Regions from separate parts of the Streptomyces sp. NPDC058240 genome, predicted to be linked through region 3. Evidence: riboswitches for the same ligand, from Rfam matches in the RefSeq annotation. Region 3 holds a riboswitch; each other region holds the start of a gene.
What was found. Region 3 has a riboswitch for cobalamin ahead of ACFVX4_RS22065 (ABC transporter substrate-binding protein). Riboswitches for the same ligand answer to the same signal wherever they lie in the genome.
Positions count from the first base shown of each region.

Region 1 (4,350 bases), on a different contig from region 3:
CGGGCGATCCGGGTCGCCGGGCGCGAGCGCAGGTAGTACGTCGTCTTCAGCCCCTGCTTCCAGGCGTACGCGTACATCGAGGAGAGCTTGCCGATCGTCGGCGTCTCCAGGAACAGGTTCAGCGACTGGCTCTGGTCCAGGAACGGCGTACGGGCCGCCGCCATGTCGATCAGACCGCGCTGCGGGATCTCCCACGCCGTGCGGTACAGCGCCCGCACGTCCTCCGGGATCCAGGCGAAGCCCTGCACCGAGCCGCTGGCCTCGCGCAGCGCCTCACGGGTCCGCGCGTCCCACACCCCGAGCTGCTTCAGCTCATTCACCAGGTACGCGTTGACCTGGAGGAACTCACCGCTGAGCGTCTCGCGCTTGAAGAGGTTGGAGACCTGCGGCTCGATGCACTCGTAGACCCCCGCGATCGAGGCGATCGTCGCCGTCGGCGCGATGGCGAGCAGCAGCGAGTTGCGCATCCCGCTCTTCGCGACGCGGGCGCGCAGCGCGTCCCACCGCTCCGGCCAGTTCAGCTCGGTGTCGTAGTGGTCGGGGTGCAGCACACCGCGCGCGGCGCGCGTCTGCGACCAGGCGGGCAGCGGGCCGGACCGCTCGGCCAGCTCGCACGACGCCTCGTACGCGGCGAGCATGATCCGCTCGGAGATCCTCGTGGAGAGCGCGCGGGCCTCGGGGGAGTCGAAGGGCAGCCGCAGCTGGAAGAAGACGTCCTGGAGACCCATGGCGCCCAGGCCCACCGGGCGCCACTTCGCGTTGGAGCGGCCGGCCTGCTCGGTCGGGTAGAAGTTGATGTCGACGACCCGGTCGAGGAAGGTCACGGCGGTGCGGACGGTGGCGTCCAGCCGCTCCCAGTCGATGTCACCGTCGGCGACGAACGCGCCGAGGTTGACCGAGCCCAGGTTGCAGACCGCCGTCTCGCCGTCGTCGGTGACTTCGAGGATCTCGGTGCACAGGTTCGAGGAGTGGACGACGCTGCCCGGCTCGGCGGTCTGGTTCGCGGTCCGGTTGGAGGCGTCCTTGAACGTCATCCAGCCCTGGCCGGTCTGCGCGAGGGTGCGCATCATCCGGCCGTACAGCTCGCGGGCCGGGATCGACTTGCGGGCCAGCCCCTTCGCCTCGGCGGCCCGGTACGCGGCGTCGAACTCGTCGCCCCACAGGTCGACGAGACCGGGTACGTCGGCGGGCGAGAACAGCGACCAGTCGCCGTCCGCGTCGACCCGGCGCATGAACTCGTCCGGGATCCAGTGCGCCAGGTTGAGGTTGTGCGTACGCCGCTGGTCCTCGCCCGTGTTGTCGCGCAGTTCCAGGAACTCCTCGATGTCCGCGTGCCAGGTCTCCAGGTAGACGGCGGCGGCGCCCTTGCGGCGGCCCCCCTGGTTGACCGCGGCGACGGAGGCGTCGAGCGTCTTCAGGAACGGCACGATGCCGTTGGAGTGTCCGTTGGTGCCACGGATCAGCGAACCGCGGGAGCGGATGCGGGAGTACGACAGACCGATGCCGCCCGCGTGCTTCGAGAGCCGGGCCACCTGGTGGTAGCGGTCGTAGATCGAGTCGAGCTCGTCCAGCGGGGAGTCCAGCAGGTAGCAGGAGGACATCTGCGGGTGCCGGGTGCCGGAGTTGAAGAGCGTGGGGGAGGAGGGGAGGTAGTCGAGCCGGCTCATCAGCCCGTACAGCGCCGCTACTTCGTCCACCGCGCGCTGCGAGTCGTCCTCGGCGAGCCCGGACGCGACCCGCAGCATGAAGTGCTGGGGCGTCTCGATGACCTGGCGGGTGTGCGGGTGGCGCAGCAGATAGCGGCTGTGCAGGGTCCGCAGCCCGAAGTAGCCGAAGCGGTCGTCCGCGCCGTCGGCGAGCGAACGCTCCACCAGCGCGTCCAGCACGGCCGCGTGGCGGGCGACGAACTCGGCGGTACGGTCCGCGATCAGGCCCTCGCGGTGCCCGACGGCGACCGAGGCGGAGAAGGAGACCGCGCCCTGGCCGGCCGCTTCGTCCGCGATGGTGAGGGTCAGGAGCCGGGCGGCGAGCCGGGAGTAGGCGGGGTCCTCGGAGATCAGGCCCGCGGCGGCCTCGGTGGCCAGCGAGCGCAGCTCGGCCTCGTCCGCTCGGGCGCTGCGACCGCGCAGCGCGGCAGCGGCGACCCGGCCGGGGTCGGTGTCGGGCAGATCGGCGGTGAGGTCGGTCAGGGTCCGCAGCAGTGCGGTTCCCGGTCCGTCCTGTGCGGCTGCCTCGGACTCGGCTGCTGCGGACACGGCGACTGAAGCCGGATCGGCTGGCGCGATGGTCACGTGGTGCTCTCCCTCGCTCGGCTCGGGGCCGGCGGGGAACGGGGCAGCCCTACGGGCGCGCACCCGGGGCAGGGCAGCACTCCGCACGGCGTCCACCGGCCCAACCGCGAGGCCCGGACGTCTGGGCATCCGGTTCGGTCGAGCCGGATGCGCTGCCGGCAGGTCATCGGACTGACTCGGGGGTGCACAAAAGCGCACTGAATACACCGTTGCGGGACAGTTCCGGATTCGCACCGGATTCCCCTGCGGCGACAGCGAGGATGAGCATACATGTGGGGGCTGCCCGATGAGGCAGCCCCCACATGTTGTGTCGCACCGACCGGGCGAGGCCCACAGAATGAGCCGTACGGCCCTTTCCCGGGCCGCCGGGCCGGATCACGCCGTCGGCCCGCCGCGCCCCGCTGGAGGAGGCCAGGGCCTCTCGTTCGGACCATGCCGGGCTCGCGTGCCCTGGTGCCGCACCTCGCCGCGTTGTCGTCGGTCGCCGACGCGCCGCGTCGACTCCCTCCTCCGCCTTGCGATGTACGGCACCGGACCCCGCTCCCTGATCCGGCCTGATCCGAACGAGAGGCCCTCGACGGGCCGTTGGCGCCGGTCGTCAGTGACCGCCCGGCGCCCCCGCCGTGGCCGGCGGGAGTTCCGTCTTCACGCCCGGGTCGCCCGCGCCGGCCGTGTAGTCGGACGGGGAGGTCTCGTCGATCCCGGCGGGCGCCTTCACGGCGTTCAGGACGAAGGTGAGCACCACCGTCACCACCACGTTCAGCACGAACGCGGTGAGGCCGATGTAGCCGATCTCGCCGATGCCGGGGATCTCCTTGGAGGACCCGCCGAAGTGCGCCTGGGTCGGGCTGGCGACCCCGTACGCGGCCACCGTCCCGTACACCATGCCGACCGCCCAGCCCGCGAGCAGCGCCCAGCGGTGGAACCAGCGGGTGAACAGGCCGCCGACCAGGGCCGGCATCGTCTGGAGGATCCAGATGCCGCCGAGCAGCTGGAAGTTGATCGCGACCGTCTTGTCCATGGTGAGGACGAAGGCGAGCGCGCCGACCTTGACCAGCAGCGACACCAGCTTGGAGACCTTGGTCTCCTGCTCCGGGGTCGCGTCCGGCTTCAGGAAGTCCTTGTAGATGTTGCGGGTGAAGAGGTTCGCCGCGGCGATCGACATGATCGCGGCGGGCACCAGCGCGCCGATGCCGATGGCGGCGAACGCGACGCCCGCGAACCAGTCCGGGAACATGTTCTCGAACAGCTGGGGGATGGCCAGCTGCCCGTTGTCCACCTTGATCCCGGCGGCGATGGCCATGAAGCCGAGCAGCGCCAGCAGGCCCAGCATCAGCGAGTACAGCGGCAGGATCGTGGTGTTGCGCCGGATCACGTTGCGGCTGCGGCTGGAGAGCGTCGCCGTGATCGAGTGCGGATACATGAACAGCGCCAGCGCCGAGCCCAACGCCAGGGTGGCGTAACCCCATTGGCCCGCCTCGCCCGGTGCGAGCGCGCCGCGCGGCTTGCCGGTGGCCGGGTTGGTCTGCGAGAACGCCTCGCCCGCCTTGGCGAAGATGTCGTCGAAGCCGCCCAGCTTGATCGGGATGTAGATGATCGCCACCGCGATGACCAGGTAGATCAGCCCGTCCTTGACGAACGCGATCAGCGCGGGCGCCCGCAGGCCGGACGAGTAGGTGTACGAGGCGAGCACCGCGAACGCGATCAGCAGCGGCAGGTCCTTGATGAACCAGTGGGTGTTCTCGCCGCCGCCGACGCCCATCACGTCCAGCACCGCCTGGATGCCGACGAGTTGGAGCGCGATGTACGGCATCGTGGCGAGGATGCCCGTGATGGCGACCGCCAGCGAGAGGCTCTTCGAGCCGAAGCGCCCGCGGACGAAGTCCGAGGTGGTGACGTACCCGTGCTTGTGCGAGACCGACCAGAGCCGAGGCAGGAAGGTGAAGATCAGCGGGTACACGAGGATCGTGTAGGGCACGGCGAAGAAGCCCGCCGCGCCCGCCGCGTAGATCGCCGCCGGAACGGCGACGAAGGTGTACGCGGTGTACAGGTCGCCGCC
Region 1 is NZ_JBHVWT010000016.1:60,504-64,853, forward strand. Features, by position in the region: gene ACFVX4_RS24065 (ribonucleoside-diphosphate reductase subunit alpha) at 1-2,291, opposite strand, end outside; cobalamin riboswitch at 2,431-2,562, opposite strand; gene mctP (monocarboxylate uptake permease MctP) at 2,890-4,350, opposite strand, start outside.
Region 1: it holds a riboswitch for cobalamin, as region 3 does, so the genes downstream of both, ACFVX4_RS24065 (ribonucleoside-diphosphate reductase subunit alpha) here and ACFVX4_RS22065 (ABC transporter substrate-binding protein) in region 3, are expected to answer to the same signal.

Region 2 (4,350 bases), on a different contig from region 3:
GTCGCTCTCCAGCGAACCGTGCCAGTGGGTGCCCCACACGGCGCCGACCCGGCAACCGTCGAGGAACGCCTCTCCGCCGCGTACGTCCGCCACGCCGTGGTGGATCTCGTACCCCTCGACGGGCGCGCCGAGCGCCTCGCCGACGGGCCGGGCCAGGGTCTTCTCGCGGTCGAAGCGGATGCGTACGGGGAGGAGGCCGAGGCCCTCGACCAGCCCGGCCCGCGACTCGACCTCGTCCTCGATGTGCTCGCCGAGGAGCTGGAAGCCGCCGCAGATGCCGAGGACCGGCCGGCCCTCGGCCGCGCGCCGCGCCAGCGCGTCGGCGAGGCCGCGCTCGCGCAGCCAGGCCAGCGCCTTCACGGTGCCGCGGGTGCCCGGCACGACGACGAGGTCGGCGTCGGACAGCTCCTCGGCGCGGTCCACGAACCTGACGACGACGCCGGGCTCGGCGGCCAGCGCGTCCACATCGGTGAAGTTCGACATCAGGGGCACCGCGCACACCGCGACGCGCAGCACGTCCTCGCCGTGCGGCGGCGCGACGACCGATTCGCGCACGGCTCCGCGCAACGAGACCCGCAGACCGTCCTCCTCGTCGATGCCGAGACCGTGGGCGAAGGGCAGCACTCCGTACGTCGGCCGCCCGGTGATGTCCCGCAGCATCTCCAGGCCCGGCTCCAGCAGCGACACGTCGCCGCGGAACTTGTTGACGAGATAGCCGGCGATCAGCGACTGGTCCTCGGCGGCGAGCAGCGCCGTCGTACCGAAGAAGGAGGCGAAGACGCCGCCGCGGTCGATGTCGCCGACGACCACCACCGGGAAGCGCGCCGCCCGTGCGATGCCCATGTTCACGATGTCCGTGCGCCGCAGATTGATCTCGGCCGGGCTGCCCGCCCCCTCGCAGATCACCGCGTCGTACGTGCCCCGGAGCTGCTCCAGGCAGTCCATGACCGTGGAGAGGAGCGCTTCCTGCCTGCCCCCGTGGTAGCCGCGCGCGCTCATCTCGCCGACCGGCTTCCCCATCAGGACGACCTGGCTGGAGCGGTCGCTGCCGGGCTTGAGCAGGACCGGGTTCATCAGCGCGGTCGGCTCGACGCGGGCGGCCTGGGCCTGCATGGCCTGGGCGCGCCCGATCTCGGCACCCTCGCGGGTGACGAACGAGTTCAGCGACATGTTCTGCGCCTTGAAGGGCGCCACCTTCACGCCCCGGCGCACGAGCCAGCGGCAGATGCCTGCCGTCACGACGCTCTTGCCCGCGTCGGAAGTGGTTCCGGCGACCAGCAGTCCGCCGCTCATGTGCTTCTCCGTCCTGCGATGCGAGGCGCTGCCGTCCGGCGCCCCGCGATCCGTCGTGCGGCGAGGGCCGCGCCGATCCGTCCCGCCACGCACACGCCGAGGGCCAGCGCGCCCACCCGGCGCGACAGCCGTACCGCGGCCTCGATGTCCTCGGCCTCCACGGCCCGGCCCGTCTCCCCGTTGAGCACGGGGCGGTGCTCGACCCGGCCGCCGTACGCGAGGGTTCCGCCGAGGCGTACGCCGAGCGCACCCGCGAACGAGGCCTCCACCGGGCCCGCGTTGGGGCTCGGGTGCTTGGCGGCATCGGCCCGCCAGGCGCGGACCGCTCCGTCCGGCCGCCCCCCGGCGGCCACGGCGAGCAGGGCCGTGAGCCGGGCGCCGGGCCAGCCCGCGAGGTCGTCGAGGCGGGCCGAGGCCCAGCCGTAGCGATGGTGGCGGGGCGACTTGTGACCGACCATCGCGTCGAGGGTGTTGGCGGCCCGGAAGCCGGCCAGCCCGGGGACCCCGGCCAGCGCGCCCCACACCAGGGCGCCGACCACGGCGTCCGAGGTGTTCTCCGCCACGGACTCCACCACGGCGCGGGCGATCTGCGGCCCGTCCAGGGACTGCGGGTCGCGCCCGCACAGATGCGGCAGCCGCTCGCGGGCCAGGTCGAGGTCACCGGCCGCCAGGGCGTCGCCGATGGCCCGCGCCTCGCGCCCCAGGGACGTACCGCCGACGACGGACCAGGTGACGGCCGCGGTCAGCGCCACGGAGGCGGCGGGGCTGCGGCGTACGGCGCGGGTGATCAGCGCGGCACCACCTGCAGCGCCTCCGGCGCAGACGAGGGTGTGCAGCGCGCCCCACCCGCGGTGGTCGCGCCACAGACGGCGTTCGACGCCCGCCGCGGCCCGCCCGAAGGCGGCGACCGGGTGTCCCCTGCGGGGGTCACCGAGCAGCAGATCGCCGATCAGACCGGCCGTGGCGCCGTACGCGAAGATGCGGTCGGCTCGCACGGCTCAACCGGCCGTCGTGCCTCGGAGGACCTTCGTACAGGCGGCTCTCGTCGAGAGCGCCGGAACAGCGGACGCAGGGCGGCCAGGCATGGCGATATGTCCTCACTCAGGGTCCGCGCCCTGGTTCGACGTGACCGGCGACGAGAGTCTCCTGGCTCCCGGATCCGCGGTTCCCCCGGCCTTCCAGCCCGCTCGCGCGTGCCGTGACTTCCGGTGTGGGGGACCGCTCCCCGGTGACAGTGGCGGGACCGCGCCGGATTCGCACCGGCTTCCTCTGCTGTCGCCGTAATTGGCTCCGGCAGTCCACCACGCTGTGCGAACGCCCGTCAACCTGCCGTTGACCTGCGACGGCGCAGTGTGCTGAGACCCACATCGGGCCGGACACCTGTGGTGTCCGGCCCGATCCGAGGTCACCCGACAGGCTCTCAGGCGACGATCAGATAGATGCCGTACGCGACGGCCGCCGCGCACAGCGTGAAGCAGACGTACGCGCCGGCGCGGGCCAGCAGCAGCGAGCCGCCGGAGCCGCCCTGTGTCGCCGGTTCCGGCTGCTTGGAGAGGCCGACGATGCCCAGGGTGAAGAGGCCCACCAGCGCGACGGTGACAACGAGGGAGACGCCGAATACGGAGCCGAGGGCTGCCCAGTCGATGTTCATGCTGAATCCTTAGACGGCCGGGTCAGACGGTGGCGGGTCGCGCCGGGTCCTGGGTGGCTCCGGCCGGGGCCGGAATGGTGGTCATGAGGTTCTGGGCCGTCGCCTGGGCCGCGGTGGGCGGCGGGCTGACGGCGGCGATGGCCGTGGTGACGACACCCGCGGGCTCGATGCCGACGTCCGCCGGCGCGACGTCGTCGTGGCCGACCGGCTTGCGGCGCGACACCAGCCAGATCGCGCCGGAGCCCGCGACCAGCAGCACCGCGACGACCACGACACCCCAGGTGCCCTGCTTGGTGAGGAGTTCCGCGCCCGCGCCGACCAGACCCGCGGCCGGCAGGGTCAGACCCCAGGCGACGAACATCCGGGTGGCGGTGGACCAGCGGACCACACCGCCCTGGCGGCCGAGGCCCGCGCCCATCACGGCGCCGGAGCAGGACTGGGTGGTGGAGAGGGAGAAACCGAGGTGCGAGGAGGCCAGGATGACGGTGGCCGCGCTGGTCTGGGCGGCGAAGCCCTGCGGCGGCCTGAGGTCGGTGAGGCCGCTGCCCATGGTGCGGATGATGCGCCAGCCGCCCAGGTAGGTGCCGAGCGCGATGGCCGTACCGGCGCAGACGATGACCCAGACCGGCGGGTTGGCGCCCGGGTGCAGGACGCCGCCGGTGACCAGGGCCAGGGTGATGATGCCCATGGTCTTCTGCGCGTCGTTGGTGCCGTGGGCGAGGGAGACCAGTCCGGCCGAGGCGATCTGGCCCGCGCGGTAACCCTTGGCGGTGGCCTTCTCCTGGGCGTCGTTGCGGACCTTCCCGCTGATCCGGTACGTCAGCCTGGTGGCCAGCAGCGCGGCCAGACCGGCGACGATCGGGGCGGCGAGGGCAGGCAGCAGCACCTTGGTGACGACGGTGCCGCCGTTGACGGACGACCAGCCCGCCGACATCACGGCCGCGCCGATCAGACCGCCGAACAGGGCGTGCGAGGAGCTGGACGGCAGTCCGACCAGCCAGGTCAGCAGATTCCACAGAATGGCGCCGACGAGTGCCGCGAAGATGACTTCTGTTCGCAGCCCGTCCTCGTTGATGATCCCGCCGGAGATCGTCTTGGCGACCTCCACAGACAGGAACGCGCCGACGAGATTGAGAACGGCGGACATGGCCACCGCTGTCTTCGGTCTGAGTGCACCGGTCGAGATGGTCGTCGCCATCGCGTTCGCGGTGTCGTGGAAACCGTTCGTGAAATCGAACACTAGAGCTGTCACGATCACAATCGCGAGTAGCAGCGTGATGTGTTCCATTTACCCAGGCAATCGTTCGACGTCATTGGCATGTGGACCGTAGGCAACCTGGGTGAACGGAAGATGAACTAGGCAGGGCGTTGGGGTGTTCCAAACCGGAGCGGGAGCATTCCGCTTG
Region 2 is NZ_JBHVWT010000008.1:161,437-165,786, forward strand. Features, by position in the region: gene ACFVX4_RS17020 (cobyric acid synthase) at 1-1,293, opposite strand, end outside; gene ACFVX4_RS17025 (cobalamin biosynthesis protein) at 1,290-2,288, opposite strand; cobalamin riboswitch at 2,433-2,564, opposite strand; gene ACFVX4_RS17030 (hypothetical protein) at 2,714-2,944, opposite strand; gene ACFVX4_RS17035 (anion permease) at 2,967-4,232, opposite strand.
Region 2: it holds a riboswitch for cobalamin, as region 3 does, so the genes downstream of both, ACFVX4_RS17025 (cobalamin biosynthesis protein) here and ACFVX4_RS22065 (ABC transporter substrate-binding protein) in region 3, are expected to answer to the same signal.

Region 3 (4,350 bases):
GCCCGGCCGACCCGTTCGGCACGCAGTCCCGAGGTGGCCGCCCCCGTCACGTGGTCCTCCGGGTGCGGTACAGGACCAGGACGAACGCGGGTACGCCGATCAGCGCGGTGACCACGCCCACGGGCACCTCCTGCGGGTCGAGGACCGTCCTGGCGAGGGTGTCGACCCAGACCAGGAACACGGCCCCGGCCAGGGCCGTGACCGGCAGCAGCCGCCGGTGCCCGGAACCCGCGAGGGCACGGGCGGCGTGCGGCAGCACCAGACCGACGAAGCCGATGGCACCGGCCGAGCTGACGAGTGCGGCGGTCAGCAGTGCGGTCGTGCACAGCAGCACGATCCGGGTGCGCGCGACATGGACGCCGAGCGTGGCTGCGGCGTCCTGCCCGAACGCGAAGGCGTCGAGCGTACGGGCGTGCCCCAGGCAGATCAGCAGTGTCACGACGAGAACGGCGGAGCAGATCCACACATCGGTCCAGCCGACCCCGCTGAGCGAGCCGAGCAGCCAGAACAGCACCCCGCGGGTCTGCTCGGCGTCGGCGGCGGTCATCACGACGAAGGAGGTGAGCGCGGAGAACAGCTGCATGGCCGCGACACCGGAGAGCACGACCCGGTCGGTCGTGCCACCCAGGGTGTGGCTGAGCAGCAGCACGAGGGCGAACGAGCACAGCGCTCCGACGAACGCGCCGGTCGAGATCGACACCGCTCCCCCGCCGACGCCGAGGACGACGACCACGACCGCGCCGGTGGACGCTCCGGAGGAGACACCGAGGACGAACGGGTCGGCGAGCGGATTGCGGAGCAGCGACTGCATGACGGTGCCGCACACCGCGAGCCCGGCACCGCACACCGCGGCGAGCAGGGTGCGCGGCATGCGCAGGTTCCAGATGATGCCGTCCCGGATCGGGGAGAGCCGTGAACGGCCCCAGCCCAGGTGGGAAGCCACCGCGGACCAGACGTCGGCCACGGAGATCCGGGCGGGGCCGATGGTGACGGCGACCGCGACGGAGATGACGAGCAACGCGGCGCCGCAGACCCACAGGGCCCCGCCGCGCAGTCTCCGTACGCCAGTCGTGGCGCGGAGGGAGGTGGCGGGGGCAGGCGGCGCGGCCACCGCCGTGCCCCGTTCGGTCCCCGTCACCCGGCGAGCCCGAACCTGCGCAGTCCGGCTGCCACGCGTTCGATGCCCTCGACCGTCCGGATGGACGGGTTCATGGACTGGCCGCTCAGCAGCACGTACCGCTTGTGCCTGACGGCATCCATGTTCTTCGTGACGGGGTTGGACTCCAGGAATTCGATCTTCTTCGCGGCGCTCTCGGCGGTCTGGGCCTTGCGGGTCAGGTCGCCGACGACCAGGACGTCGGGGTTGCGGTCGGCGACGGTCTCCCAGCTGATCTGGGGCCATTCCTCATGGGTGTCGTCGAAGACGTTCTTCGCGCCGAGCTCTTCGGTGATGATCCCGGGTGCTCCGCAGCAGCCGGCCAGGTACGGGGCCTTGGAGTCGGAGAACCAGTACAGGAGGGTCGCGTCGGAGGCGTCGATGCCCTCGGTCGCCTTCTTCACCCGGGCCCGCAACTGCGCCACGAGCGCGTCACCGCGCTCCGGTACGCCGAACACCTCGGCCAGGTCGTGCACCTCGCCGTAGACGCTGTCCATGGTCAACGGGGCGGTACGGGCGCCGTCGCCGCCGCCGCTGTTGTCCTTGCCGGTGCAGTCGGCGGGCGAGACATAGGTGGGGACGCCGAGCGATTCGAACTGTTCGCGCGGTGCAACGCCGCCCTTGGCGAGCGTCGATTCGAACGACGCGCTGACGAAGTCGGGCTCGCGGTCGAGGACCTTCTCCGACGACGGCCGGTTGTCCGCGATCCTGGGCACTTCGGCGTTGGCCTTCTCCAGGCCCTTCATCACCGGGTCGGTCCAGGTCGCGGTGGCGGCCATCCGGTCGGCGAGGCCGAGGGAGAGCAGGATCTCCGTCGATCCCTGGTCCACCGGGACGGCGTGCCGTGGCGCGGCCTCGACGGTGACGGTGCGTCCGCAGTTCTTCAGCGTCACCGGGTATCCGTCCGCGGAGCCCGGCTTCGCGGCGGAGTCGTCGGCTCCGCCTCCGCAGGCGGTCAGCAGGACCAGTCCCGCCGAGAGCAGGGCCATGGTGCGGACGGGGCTGGCTATGGACGGCACGGAGTCCCTCTGCGTCTCTGGGCTCATGCGCGGAGCCCGCTGTACGGAGTTCCGCGGCCCGGTGCCGGGTCGCGGGCGCCAGCAGGTCTTCGGACTCGGGTTCCTTCGGACGGGACGCCTTCCCAGGACACCCGAGGGTGGTCCCAGTGGCCGTGGCCCCGCCCGTCCCCCTCACCGCTGCGCGTCAGTTCCGGATTCTCACCGGATTCCCTGACCCCATGACGTGGAGTTCGACTGGCTCCGGCAAGCTATCACGAGGCTCTGCGCAGCTCATGGGGGGTGTGGCCGGTGGTACGTCGGTGTGTGTCCCGTCGCACCACCTGCCGGATGCCTACGGACGCTGAAGAGCGATGACGGCGTTGTGTCCGCCGAAGCCGAAGGAATGGCTGACGGCGCGCCGGATGGGCTGCCGCCGCGGTTGTTCGGTGACGCAGTCGATGTCGAACTCGGGCGCCGGGGCGTCCAGGTTGGCGATCGGTGGTACGACTCCGCGTTGGAGCGTGAGGACGGTGAGTCCGGCCTCGATCGCGCCGGCCGCCCCCATGCAGTGCCCCAGTACGCCCTTGGGGGCGGTGACGGGCGGCCGGTGCGGGTAGACCCGGGCGATGAGGGCGGCCTCGGTGGCATCGTTGACCGGGGTCGCCGTGCCGTGTGCGTTGACGTGCTCGACGTCCTCGGCAGTCCAGCCCGCGTCGCGCAGCGCGGCCTCCACCGCCGCCTGGGCGACCGTGCCGGACGGATGCGGACTAATGGGGTGGTAGGCGTCGGTGGTGGCGCCGGTACCGGCGAGCAGCGCCCGTGGGGCCGCGCCCCGGGCATCGGCGTCGTCCACCCGTTCCAGCACCATGACGGCCGCGCCCTCGCCCATCACCAGACCGGCCCGGTCGGCTGCGAAGGGACGGCACAGCCTGGCCGGGTCGCCGTCCGTCCGGGCCCCGGCTCCGGACCTGGCGAACCCGGCCATGGCGGCCGGGTAGACGATCGACTCGGTGGCTCCGGCGACAGCGATGTCGCACTGCCCGGTGACCAGGAGGTCGCGGGCGACGGACAGCGCGGTGGCGCCGGACGAACAGGCGGTGCACGGGGCCATGCTGGGGCCGGTGGCCCGCAGCTGGATCGCGATCTCGGCGGCGGGCATGTTGGGAATGGTGAGCAGGATGCCCGAGGGCGAGGTGGCCCCTGCTCCGAACCGGTCGAGCACGACGGCCTGCTCGGTCAGCGAGGCGGAACCCCCACTGCTGGTGCCGACGACCACCGCGACCCGGGTGCCCTCCCACCGGGCCGGGTCCAGCCCGGCGTCGGCGACCGCCTCCCGGGCGGCGAGCACGGCGAGTTTCACGTACTTCCCCATGCGGAAGGACGCACGGCCGCCGATCGCGGCGTCCAGGTCGATGCCGTCGACCATGCACGCGAAGTCGATCGCGCACCCTTCGAGCTCGGCGACGGTGCGGGCCGGTGACACTCCCGCGCACACGCCCCGCCAGGTGGATTCGGTGTCGTTGCCGACCGGGGTGATCATGCCCAGGCCGGTGACGGCGACGGCCGGCCTGTTCATCGGGCGTTGCTCATCGCGGTCCCGCCGCCCACCCGCGCACCGCGGCCGGCTGCCGGGTCGATGAACCGTGTGATGTCGGCCAGCGTCGCGTCCTTGGGGAGCTGGTCGAAGTCCCGGTTGCCGCCGGCCGTCTCCCTGATGAGGACGGCGAACTCGGCGACGGCGAGGGAGTCCATCTCCAGGCTGTCCATCGTGGAGCCCGGGTGGATCTCGGCAACGGGCACTTTGAAGGTGTGTGTCAGAACCTCGGTGATCTTGGGATGAATCGCACTCATGAGCTTTCTCTCCATCATTCGGTCCGGCTGTCGGGCCGGCGGTGACACCGTCCCGACGCCGAATCAACTGGGTGGAGTGCCTCCAGTTACGCCTTGTGCCGAACCGATTCGGCACCGTCCTCCCCGCACCACCGGGCCAGGACGGACGCCGTACCCCAGTAGGCCAGCAGGACAACACGGACTCCGAGGGCCCCGGCCGCCTCCCTGATCCGGTGACCCCGTACAGCTGTTCCCCTCCTCGTCATGGCCCTCACCGCTCGTCCTGAACCGTCGCCCGGTCCCCGCCCGTCCTCCAAGCGGCTCCCGGATCGTCGTAGGCGGCCACGTAGTCGGCTCCGGCGATGG
Region 3 is NZ_JBHVWT010000013.1:167,918-172,267, reverse strand. Features, by position in the region: gene ACFVX4_RS22075 (ABC transporter ATP-binding protein) at 1-50, opposite strand, end outside; gene ACFVX4_RS22070 (FecCD family ABC transporter permease) at 47-1,138, opposite strand; gene ACFVX4_RS22065 (ABC transporter substrate-binding protein) at 1,135-2,202, opposite strand; cobalamin riboswitch at 2,238-2,429, opposite strand; gene ACFVX4_RS22060 (beta-ketoacyl-[acyl-carrier-protein] synthase family protein) at 2,507-3,730, opposite strand; gene ACFVX4_RS22055 (acyl carrier protein) at 3,727-4,005, opposite strand; gene ACFVX4_RS22050 (acyl-CoA dehydrogenase) at 4,256-4,350, opposite strand, start outside.

Region 4 (4,350 bases), on a different contig from region 3:
GCCCGCGTCGGTGTCGACGATGCCGCCCGTTCCCCCGGCCGTGTCCCCGGGGGTGACGATCTGCGGAATGGAGGCACCGGGGCTGGGCGTGGGCTGCGGCGTGGTGCCGGTCAGGCTGCGCTCCAGGGTGCCGAACGAGATACCGGTCGCCCCTCCGACCGCTTGGGTGGAGGCGCGCAGGTCGGATCCGCGCTGCCCTTCCTTCGCCACGTTGAACCCGCCGTCGTTGTTCTGCTGGCCCGCGAGGAACTTCCGGGCCTTGGCGATCTCGGAGGTGTACCGCTTCCCTTCCAGGGAGAGCCCCTGGACGGCGAGGGCGGCGGAGTTGACGGAGTCGCCGGCCGCGCCCGGGAAGCCACCGTCGGACAGCTGCTTGCTCGCGATCCAGGTCAGCGCCTTGTCGACGGCCCTGTCGGCCTTCTCACCACCCACAAGGTCCAGCGCCATGGCCGCGATGGCGGTGGAGTCGACATCGGAGTCCCCCGTGGCGGGAATCAGGCTGGGCCAGGCACCACTGCCGTGCTGAAGGCTTTCCAGGTACGCGATCGGCTTCTGGGCGGCTGTCTTCTCGTCGGCTCGCAACTGGGCCATGATCGCCAGCGACTGGGCGAAGACGGAAGGGGCGTAGGTGTAGGCCCCCTTGGCGGCGCAGCTCCGGTCCGGAGTCTTGCTCGGCCCGGTGCACACCGCCATGTCGAGAGCGGCGACGAGGTCCTTGCCGCCGAAGGAGCGCGGGTCTCGGCCGACGGTCTCGGCCAGCAGAGCGGCCTTGCCGATGGAGCCACCGAGTGCGTACTTCGTACCTGTCCCGGTCCAGTCCTGGAGGGTCCTGCCGTCGCCGTCCTTGCCGCCGTTGTCGAGGAAGTCGACGATGCCGCGGAGCTTGTCGTTGTTCAGTCCGGTGGCCGCGAGTGCGTAGGCGCCGTCGATGGTGAGGCCGAAGTCGGCGCGCGAGGCACCTGGGCCGGCCGCGTAGTACCGGCCCTGCTTGAGGTTGGCCGCGCTGGTGAGGTAGCCCACGCCCTTCTTCAGGTCGGGGCCTTCGCCGGCCGGGAGGGTCGGGCCGCCGGGCGGTCCGGTCGTCGGCGGGTCCGTCGGGTCCGGCTTCTTCGTCGTGAGGCGGGTGAGGTCGGTGCCCGCCCCGGCCAGGACCGCGGGGCCGGTCGGGTGGATGGCCGCGGCGGTGGCGCCCTCGTCGAAGCCGAACCCGCCGCCGTCCAGCTGTTCACGCGAGAGCCAGGAGACGGCCGCATCGGCCTGCGCGGTGTCGCCGAGAGCGCGGAGAGACTGCGCGGCGTACGCGGTGGCGTAGACGCTGCCGGTCGTGGCCCCGGTGTAGCCGGGGAAGGAGCCGTCCTCGCGCTGCGCCCTCTTCAGATAGGTCCGGGCCTTCGCCACCGCCGCGTCCTGGCCGTGCGCCTCATGCAGCGCGAGGGCCACAAGGCCGGTGGTGGCGGGATCGCCGTCGCAGTTCTCGCCGGGGCGGATCAGGATGCTGGTGATCCCGCCGTCGTCGCACTGCAACTGGGTCAGCCGCTCGACGGTCTCGGCCGGAGGCTCGGTGCCGTCTCGGAGCAGGGCGAGCACGGCAAGTGCCTGTCCGTCCGCGTAGGTTGCGTTCCTGAAATCGCCCTTGCCGGTACAACCGGGGGTGGGACTGCCCGAGTCGGGGCCCGCGGCACAGATGTTGTCCACGAGGTCGGCGATCAGGTCGTGGCCGCCGAAGCGGTGCGGGTCGGCGCCAGTGACCTCGGCGAGAAGGGCCAGGCGTGCCGCGGCCGCCGCGTCGGGGGCCTGGTCCTTGCCCGACTGATAGGTGTAGTCGTCGGCGTGGGAGGCGAGGAAGGCGGTGATCTTGCCGAGAGTCGCGCTGTCGCCGTCCGCCGCGGCCAGCGCGTAGGCCGCCTCGGTGGTCAGGAGGTAGGCGGGGGTGTCGGCGCCGTCGTCAACGACGCGTTCGCCGTCCTTGAGCGTGCCGGCGACCCAGGTCGCCGCCGCCGCCACGTCGATCTCCCCGGCCGGGACCGTGGGAGTGCCCCCGGGGTCGGGGGTCCCGGTGCCGCCACCGGCGCGCACCTCGTCGGGGGTGAACGTCGGCTTGCCGGTGGTGCCGCCGATGTCGGTGCCGCCGAACACCCAGGCGTCGACGTCGCCGTCCTTCGGCTTGCGGTCCATGGCTCCGTACTGGCTGTACGTCCACGTGTGCTGGCCCGGCGAAGCGATCCAGTACGACCAGTAGGCCGTGGCCGATGGGGTGAGTACGCAGGACTCCTGATCCGTGGTCGGGTACTGCGTACCGGAGCCGAGGCCGATGCGGCAGATGAACGCCGGGCCGTCGTGCTGAGTGCCCTCGGTGGTGAAGCCCGCCTCGTGGAGGAGTTCGTACCCGGTCGTCGGCGTCGTGTCGCAGCCACGCTCGACCTTGCCTGCGAAGGGGCCGAAGTCGACAGCGACGATCGCGCCCTTGGTGGCTGTGCAGTCGCCGAGCGGGTCGGCCGCGGCCGGGGCGGTGGTGATGGTGATGAGTGTCACGCACATGGCAAGCAACAGGAATGCCACTGGCTTCAGGGACAGGAATGCCCTGCTCCCCGCCTGTCGGTCTCTTCGTTGTGCGGTCCCCACCGCAGCCCCCTCGCCTCTGCTCCGTGGGGACATGAACGTGGCTGAGGCGGCCTCGGCCACGCGCGGTTCACCGCATGGCAGGGCTGGTCGACCACGCCGTAGTCCACGACGGCGCTTTCTCGCTGAAGATCAGGCTCCAGGCATTCCGGCTCGCCCGGTGCTACCGGGCCTACGGTTGCGGGTCAGCGCCGGATTCTGACCGGCTTCCCCTGGAACTCAGTGTGTAGGAGCCGGATTGGAGCACGCAGAGTGATACCTCGTCAAGACACCGGCCAGGGACACGGAAGGGCCGCCTGAGGGCATCTGGCGGGACGGCAGCGCGTCCGGTAGCGTCCTGCGCTGCCACGTGGGGGAACCCGGTGAGAGTCCGGGGCTGACGCGCAGCGGTGTGGGACGGCTGGGGCCGTTCCGAGCCCGAATGCCCAGGCGGCGACGCACCACAGGAAGCCGGTCCACGCGTTCGGGCGGCGGCCCTGCCTGCTGTTGCCTCCCGCCCGGGAAGGCCGTGGGCCCAGGGCGGCGCGCCCCTCATCCCAGGAGCAGGCCATGTCCCGTCCTTTGATCCCACGCCGTCTTGCGTTCACGGCGACCGCCTCCGTCGGGGCGTTCTGTCTGAGTGTCCTGCCGGCCGCTGCCACTGCCACGCCGGCCCAGATCGCCACGTCGAAGACGAACGGTGTCACGTACCTCAAGTCCCTTCAGTCGTCGGATGGTTCCTACGCCGGGGCCGGACTGTCGAACGAGTGGGCGCTCAGCGCGCTCGCCTCCGCCGGCACCGCGGCCGTCGACGTCACACCTGGCGGCGACACCACGAAGAACGCGAGATCCGTGTACCGGACCCTGCTGTCCACGGCCAGTTGGCCGTCCGCGACGCCGGTGGTCACCGACTACGAACGCGCCACCCTCAACTCCTACGCGGCGGGCATCGACCCGGCCCGCGTCTCCGCCTCACGCAATCTCATCGGCGACATCTACAGCTACTGGCAGAAGGCCGAGCCCGGATACTTCGGCCCCTCGGCGAACTTCAACGGGACCGTGTTCGCCGCGCTCGCCCTCGGCGGCGCCCGGACGCGGGCGGGAACGCAGCGGATACCCAAGTCCCTGCGCGACTCCCTGATCACCCGCATCCGCGCCAACCAGCACAACGACGGCGGCTGGAACTACAGCAAGGCCGAAGGTGATCCGGGACAGCTCGGCTCGGCCGGCGATGTCGACATGACCGGCGCCGCGATGGCCGCGCTCTGTGTCTCCGGCGTCCCGAACACCGATGCGGACATCGTCCAGGCCAAGGCGTTCCTCAAGAGCAAGCTGGTGCCGGGCAGTGGTGCGTTCAACGCCATGTTCGGTGTCAACACCGACTCCAACGGCTGGGCCGTCTCGGGGCTCAACGCCTGCGGCATCAACCCGCAGACCGGCGATTTCCTCACCTCCGCGGGCAAGACACCCGTCGACTTCCTCATCGCTCAGCAGTTCAACCCCGGTGGCGGCTTCAAGTACCTGCCTGGCGACACCGAGCCGTCCGCCTACGCATCCATCGACGGACTGCGTGCCGTCGCCGGAGGCGGCTTCACCGCCGCTCCCCCGGTCCCGGCCACCGGCGGCGCACCCCAGTGGGTTGCCCGGAGCACCTTCGCCTCCGGCACCGCCACAGAACTGGCCCTGACCGTGGACGACGGCGCGGGCGGCTTGAAGGTGTGCTCCGTCGCCTTCACCCCCACCGGCACCACA
Region 4 is NZ_JBHVWT010000025.1:79,569-83,918, forward strand. Features, by position in the region: gene ACFVX4_RS29210 (prenyltransferase/squalene oxidase repeat-containing protein) at 1-2,538, opposite strand, end outside; cobalamin riboswitch at 2,740-2,869, opposite strand; cobalamin riboswitch at 2,972-3,046, shown strand; gene ACFVX4_RS29215 (hypothetical protein) at 3,169-4,350, shown strand, end outside.
Region 4: it holds a riboswitch for cobalamin, as region 3 does, so the genes downstream of both, ACFVX4_RS29210 (prenyltransferase/squalene oxidase repeat-containing protein) here and ACFVX4_RS22065 (ABC transporter substrate-binding protein) in region 3, are expected to answer to the same signal.